Regions from separate parts of the Saccharopolyspora sp. NPDC050389 genome, predicted to be linked through region 2. Evidence: riboswitches for the same ligand, from Rfam matches in the RefSeq annotation. Region 2 holds a riboswitch; each other region holds the start of a gene.

Region 1 (3,250 bases), on a different contig from region 2:
AGGGCGAGGAGCGGGTCGAGTTCCCCGGCGTGCCCGGCGAGAAGATCGTGTTCACCCGGGTCACCACCCGCAACGGCGAGGAAACCGGCCGGGAAGCCGTCGGCGAGAAGATCACCAAGGAAGCGCAGCCCAAGGTCGTGCGCGTCGGCGGGAAGCAGCCGCCGAGCAGCGGGGTCTGGGACAAGCTGGTGCAGTGCGAGGCCGGCGGCAACTGGGCGATCAACACCGGCAACGGCTACTACGGCGGCCTGCAGTTCAACAAGTCCACCTGGGACGCCTACGGCGGCGACCAGTACGCGCCGTACCCGCACCAGGCCAGCCGCGAGCAGCAGATCGCGGTCGCGGAGAAGGTCCGCGCGGCCCGAGGCGGCGGCTACGGAGCCTGGCCGGGCTGCTCCTCCAAGCTCGGCCTCAGCTGAGCATTTCCCGTTGTCCCGAAGGGCACCTCTTGCCGGATGATCCGGTGGTAGGTGCCCTTCGCGGTTCTGCTGGTCGGGGTGCGGGGACGGTGGCTTCGGGGCGCGGGTAGTTTTTCCGTGTGGACGACCAGCAGGCGACTCTGCTCGGCCCGGCCGACGTGCGCCGGTTGGCCGAGGAGCTCGACATCCGCCCGACGAAGAAGCTCGGCCAGAACTTCGTGCACGACCCGAACACGGTGCGCCGCATCGTGGCCGCGGCGTCGGTCACGGCCGACGACGTCGTGCTGGAGGTCGGCCCCGGCCTGGGCTCGCTGACGCTCGCCCTGCTTCCGGCCGCAGGCGCCGTGACGGCCGTCGAGATCGATCCGGTGCTCGCGGCGCGGCTGCCGCGCACCGCCGCCGAGTTCGCCCCGGCGCTCGCCGATCGGCTCACCGTGATCGAGGCCGACGCCCTGCGGGTGAGCGCCGCGGACTTCCCGGCGCCGCCGACCGCGCTGGTCGCGAACCTGCCGTACAACGTGGCCGTGCCCGTGGTGCTGCACCTGCTGGCCGAGTTGCCGAGCCTGCGGCGCGGCCTGGTCATGGTGCAGTCCGAGGTCGCCGACCGGATGGCCGCCAAGCCGGGCAGCCGGGTCTACGGCGTGCCCAGCGCCAAGGCCGCGTGGTACGCCGACGTGCGGCGCGCGGGTCCGGTGCCGCGCAAGGTGTTCTGGCCGGTGCCCAATGTGGACTCCGGCCTCGTGTCTTTCGAGCGCGTCGAACCGCCGTCGACCGCGCCGCGCCAGGACGTCTTCCGGGTGGTGGACGCGGCGTTCGCGCAGCGGCGCAAGACGTTGCGCGGCGCGCTGTCCGGCTGGGCCGGGTCCGCGGCGCGCGCGGAGGCCGTTCTCCGGGCCGCCGGGGTGGATCCGTCGATTCGCGGTGAGCAGCTGGAGATCGCCGACTTCGCGCGCATCGCGGAGGCCGCGGCTACCGAGAGCGGCCACTGAACCACCCTTCCGGGCGCTTGCCAACCGAGATCGATCCACTACTCGGAGTCACCGACAACACCTGGTGTGCCAGGAAAATTCCCGCTCGTCCGGGTGTGTGATTTGGCAGACGATTTCGGAAAGTGACGGCTATCAACTTGCGCTGGAATCCGCCAGTGGGTTCTACTATTCGGGAAATCCATCCCGAGCGGCCGAGAGACCTGGCTCCGCGACGCCGCAGCAACCACCCGATTCGGGCAGGTGCTAACGCCAGGACCGATGGAGTTGTTGTGGAGTCCAACGCGCTGTTAGCCAGCCCGCCCGCGGGTCAGACCCGAGCACAGCTGGCCCGATCCCGGCAGAACCACATCCGGAGGCTGCTGACGCAGCGTCGCGTCATCGACCACGGGCGTCGCACCACCACCGCCTGTCGTCGCGAGATGTGACCCAGTCCTTCCTCCCTTTCCGAAGTTCCTTGGCCTGCCGCCCTTGCGTGTGCGCGGCCGTCGCGAGCTGATGTGGAGCCGATCGTGATCACAGTCGAGAACCTGACCAAGTCTTTCCAGCACAACAACGGAACCGTCCGCGCCCTCGACGGCGTGTCGATGGAGGTTTCGGCCGGCGCGGTGTGCGGCGTGGTCGGTCCGAGCGGGGCTGGCAAGTCGACCCTGGCCCGGTGCATCGCGTTGCTGGAGAAGCCGGACGGCGGCGCCATCCGCGTCGACGGCACCGACCTGGTTTCCCTTGGCGGCAAGGCGCTTCGCGCCGCCCGCCGGCAGATCGGCGTTGTGCCGCAAGGTGATTCGCTGCTGCGGCAGCGCACCGCCGCGGGCAACGTCGCGTTGCCGCTGGAAGCGGCCGGTGTCAGCGGCCCGCAGCGGCGCACCCGCGTCGGCGAGCTGCTGGACCTCGTGGGCCTGACCGACAAGGCCTCGGTCTACCCCGACCAGCTCTCCGGCGGGCAGCGCCAGCGGATCGCGGTGGCGCGTGCGCTGGCCGCCAAGCCGTCGGTGCTGCTGGCCGACGAGCCGACCTCGGCGCTCGACCCGGGCACCACCGACTCGGTGCTCACGGTCCTGGACCGCGCCCGCGCCGAGCTTGGCGTCACCGTGCTGGTGGTCACCCACGACATGGCCGTGGTGCGCAAGATCGCCGACGACGTCGCGGTGCTGGAGGACGGCCGGGTGGTCGAGCACGGCAAGGTCATCGACCTGGTCGCCGAGCCGGGCAGCCGGGTGGGCGACTCGCTGCTGCCGGGCACCGACCAGGGTGATTCGCTGCGGCCGGGCGGGCGGCACGACGTCGTCGCCGAGGTCGTGCTGGTCGGATTCGCCGCGGTCGGCGCGTTGCTGCCGGAGGCAGCCAGCCAGTTCGGGGTCGAACTCGCGATCCTGGGCGGCGGGTTGACCAGGCTGGGCGACACGCCCGTGGCTAAGTTCAAGGTCGGCCTGACCGGCGAGCGAGCCGAGGCGGCCCTGAAGTGGATGGTCGAGCGGGACGCGCATGTGCGACGCGCCCCGGTGTGCGTTGACGGAGCTGCTGCGTGAGTGATGTGACCCCCTGGTCGGAGGTCGTTGGAATTCTTGGTGAAGCGACGGTCGAAACGCTCTACATGGTGTTGGTGTCGACCCTGCTGGCGGTGCTGGGAGGCCTGCCGCTCGGGGTGCTGCTGCACCTGACCTCGCCGGTCGGCCTGAACCCGAAGCCCGTGCTGTACCGGGTGCTCGGCGTGGTCGTCGACGTGGTGCGTTCGGTGCCGTTCGTCGTTCTGCTGGTGGTGCTGGCGTCGTTCACCCGGCTGCTGATCGGCACGTCGATCGGCAGCACCGCGGTGATCGTGCCGCTGACCATCGGCGCCGTCCC
Region 2 (3,250 bases):
GGCGAGTCCAAGGTGGACAGCAAGCACGTGCTGGACCGGTACATCCTGGCCAAGACGCACGAGCTGGTCGGCGACGTGCAGTCCGCAATGGACTCCTTCGACCTCGCGGGCGCCTGCTCGGACGTGCGGGACTTCCTGGAGGTGCTGACCAACTGGTACGTGCGCCGTTCCCGCGACCGCTTCTGGTCCGGTGACCGGGACGCGATCAACACGCTGCACACCGTGCTGGAGGTGACCTGCCGGGTGGTGGCGCCGATGCTGCCGCTGACCGCGGAGGCGGTCTGGCGCGGGCTGACCGGCGGCCGCTCGGTGCACCTGGCGGACTGGCCGCTGGTCGACGAGCTGCCCGCGGACGCCGCGCTGGTGACCGCGATGGACGAGGTGCGCCAGGTGTGCTCGGCAGCGTCGGCGCTGCGCAAGTCCAACAAGCTGCGGGTGCGGTTGCCGCTGGCCAAGCTCGTGGTCGCCACCCCGGACGCGGAGGCGCTGCGGCCCTTCGCGGACCTGATCCGCGACGAGGTCAACGTCAAGGACCTGGAGCTGAGCAACGACGTCGCCGCGCACGGTCACTTCGAGATCGCGGTGAACGCGCGGGCCGCCGGTCCGCGGCTGGGCCGCGACGTGCAGAAGGTGATCAAGGCGGTGAAGTCGGGCGAGTGGCAGCGCACCGGCGGCACCGTGGTCGCGGCGGGCATCGAGCTGCAGGAGAACGAGTTCGACGAGCGGCTGGTCTCCACCGACCCCGGCGCGGCCTCGGCGCTGCCCGGCGGCAAGGGCCTGGTGGTGCTGGACACCGAGGTGACCCCGGGGCTGGCGGCCGAAGGCCTGGCCCGCGACGTGGTCCGCGTCGTCCAGCAGGCCCGCAAGGAGGCGGACTTCCAGGTTTCCGACCGGATCGCGGTGGCGATCTCGGCCCCGGCCGAGGTCCTGTCGGCCGTCGCCGCGCACCGCGAGTTCATCGCGGCCGAAACCCTGGCGAACGCGGTCGAGCCCGGCGACGTGGCGGACGGCTTCACCGGCGCCGTCGGCGAGGGCACCGAGATCAAGGTCGCCGTCACCAAGGCCTGATCCCGCGAGGTCAAGGGCGCTTTCCGCCGGATTTCCCGGGGGGAAGCGCCCTCCGCGCTTCCCGGGTTGGTGTGACCAAGGCCGCTCCCACGATCCGGGAATCCTGTTGTCCGGCGCCCCAGCGGTTTTCTAGGGTGCGTAGTCGAAGGTCATGAGTGCCAGCGTCAAGCCCCGGCTTGCTGGCCGGCAACCCTCCAACCGCGGTGGGGTGCCCCGGGTGAGGACCTGGCCGGTCGTGCAGGGCGATCCGGCAAGCGCGGACCCCTCTGGGCGGGTCCGATGAGGCCCCCGAGGAGGCCGTCATGTCGTCTGCCGTCATCGACATCCCGACTCAGTCCAATGTGGACTACCGAATCCCCGCCGTGGTGGGCCGCTCGCTGCAGGTCCCGCTGGTCACCGGCGAGCGCATCGGATACGCGAACCTCGATCACGGCGCCAGCGCGCCCTGTCTGGAGCCGGTGCAGTCGGCGGTGAACGAGCTGCTGCCCTGGTACGCGAGCGTGCACCGCGGCGCCGGGTTCGCCTCCCAGGTGTGCACCCGGGTCTACGAGGGAGCGCGGGACAAGCTGCGGGACTTCGTCGGCGCCCGCCGCACCGACTCGGTGATCTTCACCCGCAACACCACCGACGCACTGAACCTGCTGGGGCGGGCGCTGCCGCGCGGCACGTCCGTGGTCGTCTTCGACACCGAGCACCACGCCGCGCTGCTGCCCTGGGGCGGCCCGCGAGTGCGCCGCCTGCCCGCGCCGGAGACCCCGGCAGAGGCGGTCGCCGCGCTCGACGCCGCGCTGGCGGAATGCCCGGAGGGGCCGCGGCTGGCGGTGATCACGGGCGCTTCCAACGTCACCGGCGAAGTGTGGCCGGTCGCCGAGCTGGCGAAGGTGGCGCGCCGGCGCGGGGCGCGCACCGTGCTGGACGCCGCGCAGCTCGCGCCGCACCGGCCGGTGCGGATCGGTGAGCTCGACGTCGACTACGTGGCGATTTCCGGGCACAAGCTCTACGCGCCGTTCGGCGCGGGCGCGCTGATCGGCCGCGCGGACTGGCTCAACGCAGCCGAGCCGTACCTGGCGGGCGGCGGCGCGACCCGGCTGGTGCAGGAGCGCTCGGTCAGCTGGACGACCGGGCCGGAGCGGCACGAGGCGGGTTCGCCGAACACCGTCGGCGTGCACGCGCTGGCCAAGGCATGCGAGACGCTCGCGGTCAACTGGTCGGACGTCGTCGAGCACGAGGAGACGCTGCTGCGCCGGCTGCGGGCCGGCCTGCGCGGCGTGCCTGGGCTGCGCGAGCTCCGGCTGTTCGACGCCGATCATGACCGGGTCGGCGTGGTGAGCTTCACCATCGACGGTCAGGACCCGGGCCTGCTGGCCGCGGCGCTTTCGGCGGAGCACGGCATCGGTGTCCGCGACGGCTTGTTCTGCGCGCACGTGGCCACGCGGCGGCTGCTCTCGCGGGCGGGCTCGGACGCCGAGCGCGCGGTGCGCGTCAGCGTCGGGCTGGGCACGACGTTGGAGCACGTCGACCGCCTGGTGAACGCGCTGCGGCGGCTGGTCGCCGTAGGCCCGATCTGGCGCTACGAGCAGGTCGACGGTCGCTGGGTGCCCGCCGACGACCCGCGCCCGGTGCCGGACTTCCTCGGCTGACCGCTCCGCGCCGCGGAAACGGGCTTCGCGGGACCCGATCTTGCCTGAAATCGGGTGGCTCCTCGCGGCGGGTTCCGGTGGGTTCGCGGTGGTGGCCGGGCCTGGTGCGCGGGATTCGGTACTGCCGTGATGCGTCCGCCCAGGTTCAGGGACAATGGCGGCGTGAGCACCGAGCAGTCCTCCCAGGGGGAATCCTCAGCAGAGCAGGCGGGCACCGAGCCGACCGCCGCGGAACAGGCGTCCGAGACGCAGGCCGAGGCGGCGGAGGAGTCGCCCAAGCGCGGCTCCGGGAAGCTGCTCGGGTTGTTGGGCGGGGTCGCCGTGGTGGCCCTGGGCATCGACATCCTCACCAAGGTCGCCGTGGTCGCCAACCTGGAGGGCAACCCGCCGGTCGAGCTGTTCGGCGGCCTGCTCTACCTCGACGTGCTGCGCAACCCCGGCGCCGCGTTCTCGCTGGCCACCGGCATGACCTGGCTGCTCGCGCTGCTCGCGATCGCGGTCGTCGGCGTGATCATCTGGCTGGCGCCGAAGCTGCGTTCGCC
Region 3 (3,250 bases), on a different contig from region 2:
GCCGCGCGCTGGACAAGGCCGCCAGCAAGGGCGTCATCCACAAGAACCAGGCCGCGAACAAGAAGTCCGCTCTGGCGCAGCGCGCCAACGAGCTCTGAGCTGAGGCCGAGCTTCCGGCCCCCTTCCCGCCACGGGGAGGGGGCCGTTTGCGATTACGGGGAAAATCGCCTGGATCACGAACGCTGGTTGCGGAGCTCCACGAGGCGGAGGACGGTCCGCTCCAGGGCGTAGGTGGCGTCGGCGGCCATGCCCTTGACCCCGGCGTTGACCTCCGCGACCGCCTGCAGTGCTTCTGCGAGACTCGAAGCGTTCCAGCCCCGGGACTGCGCCAGCGCCTTCTTCACCTTCCACGCGGGCATGCCCAGCTCACCCGCCAGCCGGAACGGATCGTTCCGGCCGCCCGCGGCGGCGACCCGGCCGATGGTGCGCACCGAATCCGCGAGGGCATCGGCGATCAGCACGTGCGGAACACCGAGCTGCACCGCCCACCGCAACGCCTCCAGCGCCGCCGCCCGATCACCGGTCACCGCCTTCTCGGCGACCGCGAACCCGGTCACCTCCGCTCGCCCGCGGTGGTAGCGGCGCACCGCCGTCTCGTCGACCTTGCCGCCCGTGTCGGCGACCAGCTGCGTCGCCGCCGCCGAGAGCTCGCGCAGGTCGGAACCGACCGTTTCGATCAGCGCGGCCACGCCGGCCGCATCGGTCTTCCCGCCGGCCCGGCGCACCTCGTCGCGGACGAACGCCTCCCGCTCGGCGGACTTGGTGATCTTGTTGCATTCGGTGACGTGCGCGCCGAGTTTGCGCAGCGCATTGGGCAGTTCCTTGGCGTGCTTCGACCGGCCGCCGCCGGTGTGCACGATGACGAGTGTGACCCCGTCCGCCGGCTGCCGGGCGTGCGTCAGCAGCGCTTCGGCGATCTCCTTGCCGGCGTCCTGCGCGGACTCCACGGCCAGCACCCGGCCCTCGGCGAACAACGACGGGCTCAGCAGCTCCGCCAGCTCCGGGGGCGTGAGCTCGCTCACCTTCACGCGGCGCAGTTCGGTCTCCGGGTCCGCGGCGCGGGCGGCTCCGACGGCGGCCCAGAGCGCGCGTTCCACCAGCAGTTCTTCGTCACCGAGAACCAGATGCAGCGGATCGGGGACCACGGCCGGTGCGCTCATGCACGCATCGTCGCACGCACCCGCGACGATCCCGCCATCTGGATCGTGCTGGCCAGAACCCGGCGCGGTCCACTAGCGTTGCCAGCACAACCGAATAGCTCATCCAGAGGGGCAGAGGGAACGGCCCGTTGAAGCCCCGGCAACCGTTCGTCAGCGAATCGTGCTTTCACCCGCGAGGTCACTGACGAAAGCGGTGCCAATTCCGACCCGTCCGCGGGACAGATGAGGAGAGGACCTCGCGATGACCGCTGCTGCCCATGCCCAGAACTCCGCGAAGAAGACCTTCGACCTGGGCAATGCCGTCGAACTGGTGTCCAAGGAAGAGGGCCACCGGCAGCCGCTGGCCCCCGAATTCGTCTCGCTGGAAGACTTCTCCCCGCTCGAGGTCGCCTACGACTTCGGCCGGATCCGCCGCGAAGACATCGAGTCCGGCCCGCGTTCCATCTGGCGCTACAAGCAGCTGCTCCCGGTTCCCTCCAACGTCGAGGAGCACCCGAACACCGACCCGGGCTGTACCCGGCTGGTCCGGGCCGACAACCTCGCGAAGGCGTTGGGCGTCAAGCGGATCTGGATCAAGGACGACACCGGCAACCCCACCCACTCCTTCAAGGACCGCGTCGTCGCGGTGGCGCTGGCCGCCGCCCGCGAGTTCGGGTTCAAGGTGCTTGCCTGCCCCTCCACCGGCAACCTCGCCAACGCGGTAGCCGCCGCCGCGGCCCGCGCCGGCTGGGACTCGGTGGTGCTGGTCCCCAAGACCCTGGAGCGCGCCAAGATCCTGATGAGCGCGGTCTACGACGGTTCGCTGCTGGCCGTCGACGGCAACTACGACGACGTGAACCGGCTGGCCACCGAGCTCGCCGCGGAGCACGAGGACTGGGCGTTCGTCAACGTCAACGTGCGGCCCTACTACTCCGAAGGCTCGAAGACGCTGGCCTTCGAGGTCGCCGAGCAGCTCGGCTGGCGCATCCCCGAGCAGATCGTGGTACCGATCGCCTCCGGCTCGCAGCTGACCAAGGTCTACAAGGGATTCAACGAGCTCGGCCAGGTCGGCCTGGTGGAGCCGAGCCCGGTGCGGATCTTCGGCGCGCAGGCCACCGGCTGCTCCCCGGTTTCGACGGCGTACAAGGGCGGCCACGACGTGGTCCAGCCGGTGCGGCCGGACACCATCGCCCGCTCGCTGGCCATCGGCGCTCCCGCCGACGGCCCGTACGTGCTCGACATCGTGCGCAAGACCGGCGGTGCCATCGAGGACGTCACCGACGACGAGGTCCGCGACGGCATCCGGCTGCTGGCGCGCACCGAGGGCATCTTCGCCGAGACGGCCGGTGGGGTCACTGTTGCCACGGGGAAGAAGCTCATCGACGCGGGCAAGATCGACCCGGACGCCGAGACCGTGCTGCTGATCACCGGTGACGGGCTGAAGACCCTGGACGCGGTGCAGGACCAGATCGGCCCGAAGGCCACCGTCGCGCCGACCACCGAAGCGGTCAACCAGGCGCTGGGCCTCTGAGCCGACCCGCAACCTGATTCGAGGGCGCGGCGTCACCGCACGGCGGTGGCGCCGCGCTTTCGTCCACAACGGACAATCACGGGTGCTTGAGCCGCGTTCTACGACTCGCCTGCGCGCAGCGGATCGCCTCTGGCGACGTAGCGGGGGCCCTGCGGGCCGGGCAGGATCGCGATATCTCCTTCCTGATCGGTGCGCAGCACTTTCGTGCCCGCGCGGGTGAGGTTGTCGACGACGAACGGGCTCGGGTGTCCGTAGGTGTTGCCGGCGCCGACGCTGATCACGGCCAGCCGCGGGCGCACTGCTTGCAGGAAACGCGGTGCGGTGTAACGGGATCCGTGGTGCGGAACCTTGAGCACATCGGCTCGAAGATCCGCGCCGGACGACACCAGCCGCCCCTGCCCGGGCAGTTCGACGTCGCCGGTGAGCAGGACTCGCCCGGCCGGGGTGGTCGCCAGCAGCACGATCGACGCGTCGTTGGCGTCGTCGGCCGACTGCGTGCGGGCCAGCACCGGGTCCGGGCCGAGCACGTCGAGGACCAGCCCCGGCCAGGCCGCGCGCTGCCCGGACAACAGCGGCACGA

Evidence for each region. A riboswitch is a leader RNA that binds a small molecule or an ion and turns the genes downstream of it on or off. The one in region 2 is predicted to bind S-adenosylmethionine.
Region 1: it holds a riboswitch for S-adenosylmethionine, as region 2 does, so the genes downstream of both, AB0I53_RS24795 (methionine ABC transporter ATP-binding protein) here and AB0I53_RS21040 (aminotransferase class V-fold PLP-dependent enzyme) in region 2, are expected to answer to the same signal.
Region 3: it holds a riboswitch for S-adenosylmethionine, as region 2 does, so the genes downstream of both, thrC (threonine synthase) here and AB0I53_RS21040 (aminotransferase class V-fold PLP-dependent enzyme) in region 2, are expected to answer to the same signal.

What each region holds. Positions count from the first base shown of each region.
Region 1 covers NZ_JBFAKG010000039.1:7,312-10,561, forward strand. The annotation lists gene AB0I53_RS24785 (transglycosylase family protein) at 1-419, shown strand, start outside; gene rsmA (16S rRNA (adenine(1518)-N(6)/adenine(1519)-N(6))-dimethyltransferase RsmA) at 539-1,408, shown strand; SAM riboswitch class I at 1,584-1,673, shown strand; gene AB0I53_RS24795 (methionine ABC transporter ATP-binding protein) at 1,918-2,934, shown strand; gene AB0I53_RS24800 (ABC transporter permease subunit) at 2,931-3,250, shown strand, end outside.
Region 2 covers NZ_JBFAKG010000030.1:58,293-61,542, reverse strand. The annotation lists gene ileS (isoleucine--tRNA ligase) at 1-1,068, shown strand, start outside; SAM riboswitch class IV at 1,216-1,331, shown strand; gene AB0I53_RS21040 (aminotransferase class V-fold PLP-dependent enzyme) at 1,371-2,708, shown strand; gene lspA (signal peptidase II) at 2,871-3,250, shown strand, end outside.
Region 3 covers NZ_JBFAKG010000021.1:22,965-26,214, reverse strand. The annotation lists gene rpsT (30S ribosomal protein S20) at 1-98, shown strand, start outside; gene holA (DNA polymerase III subunit delta) at 174-1,160, opposite strand; SAM riboswitch class I at 1,257-1,389, shown strand; gene thrC (threonine synthase) at 1,402-2,670, shown strand; gene AB0I53_RS16055 (ComEC/Rec2 family competence protein) at 2,769-3,250, opposite strand, start outside.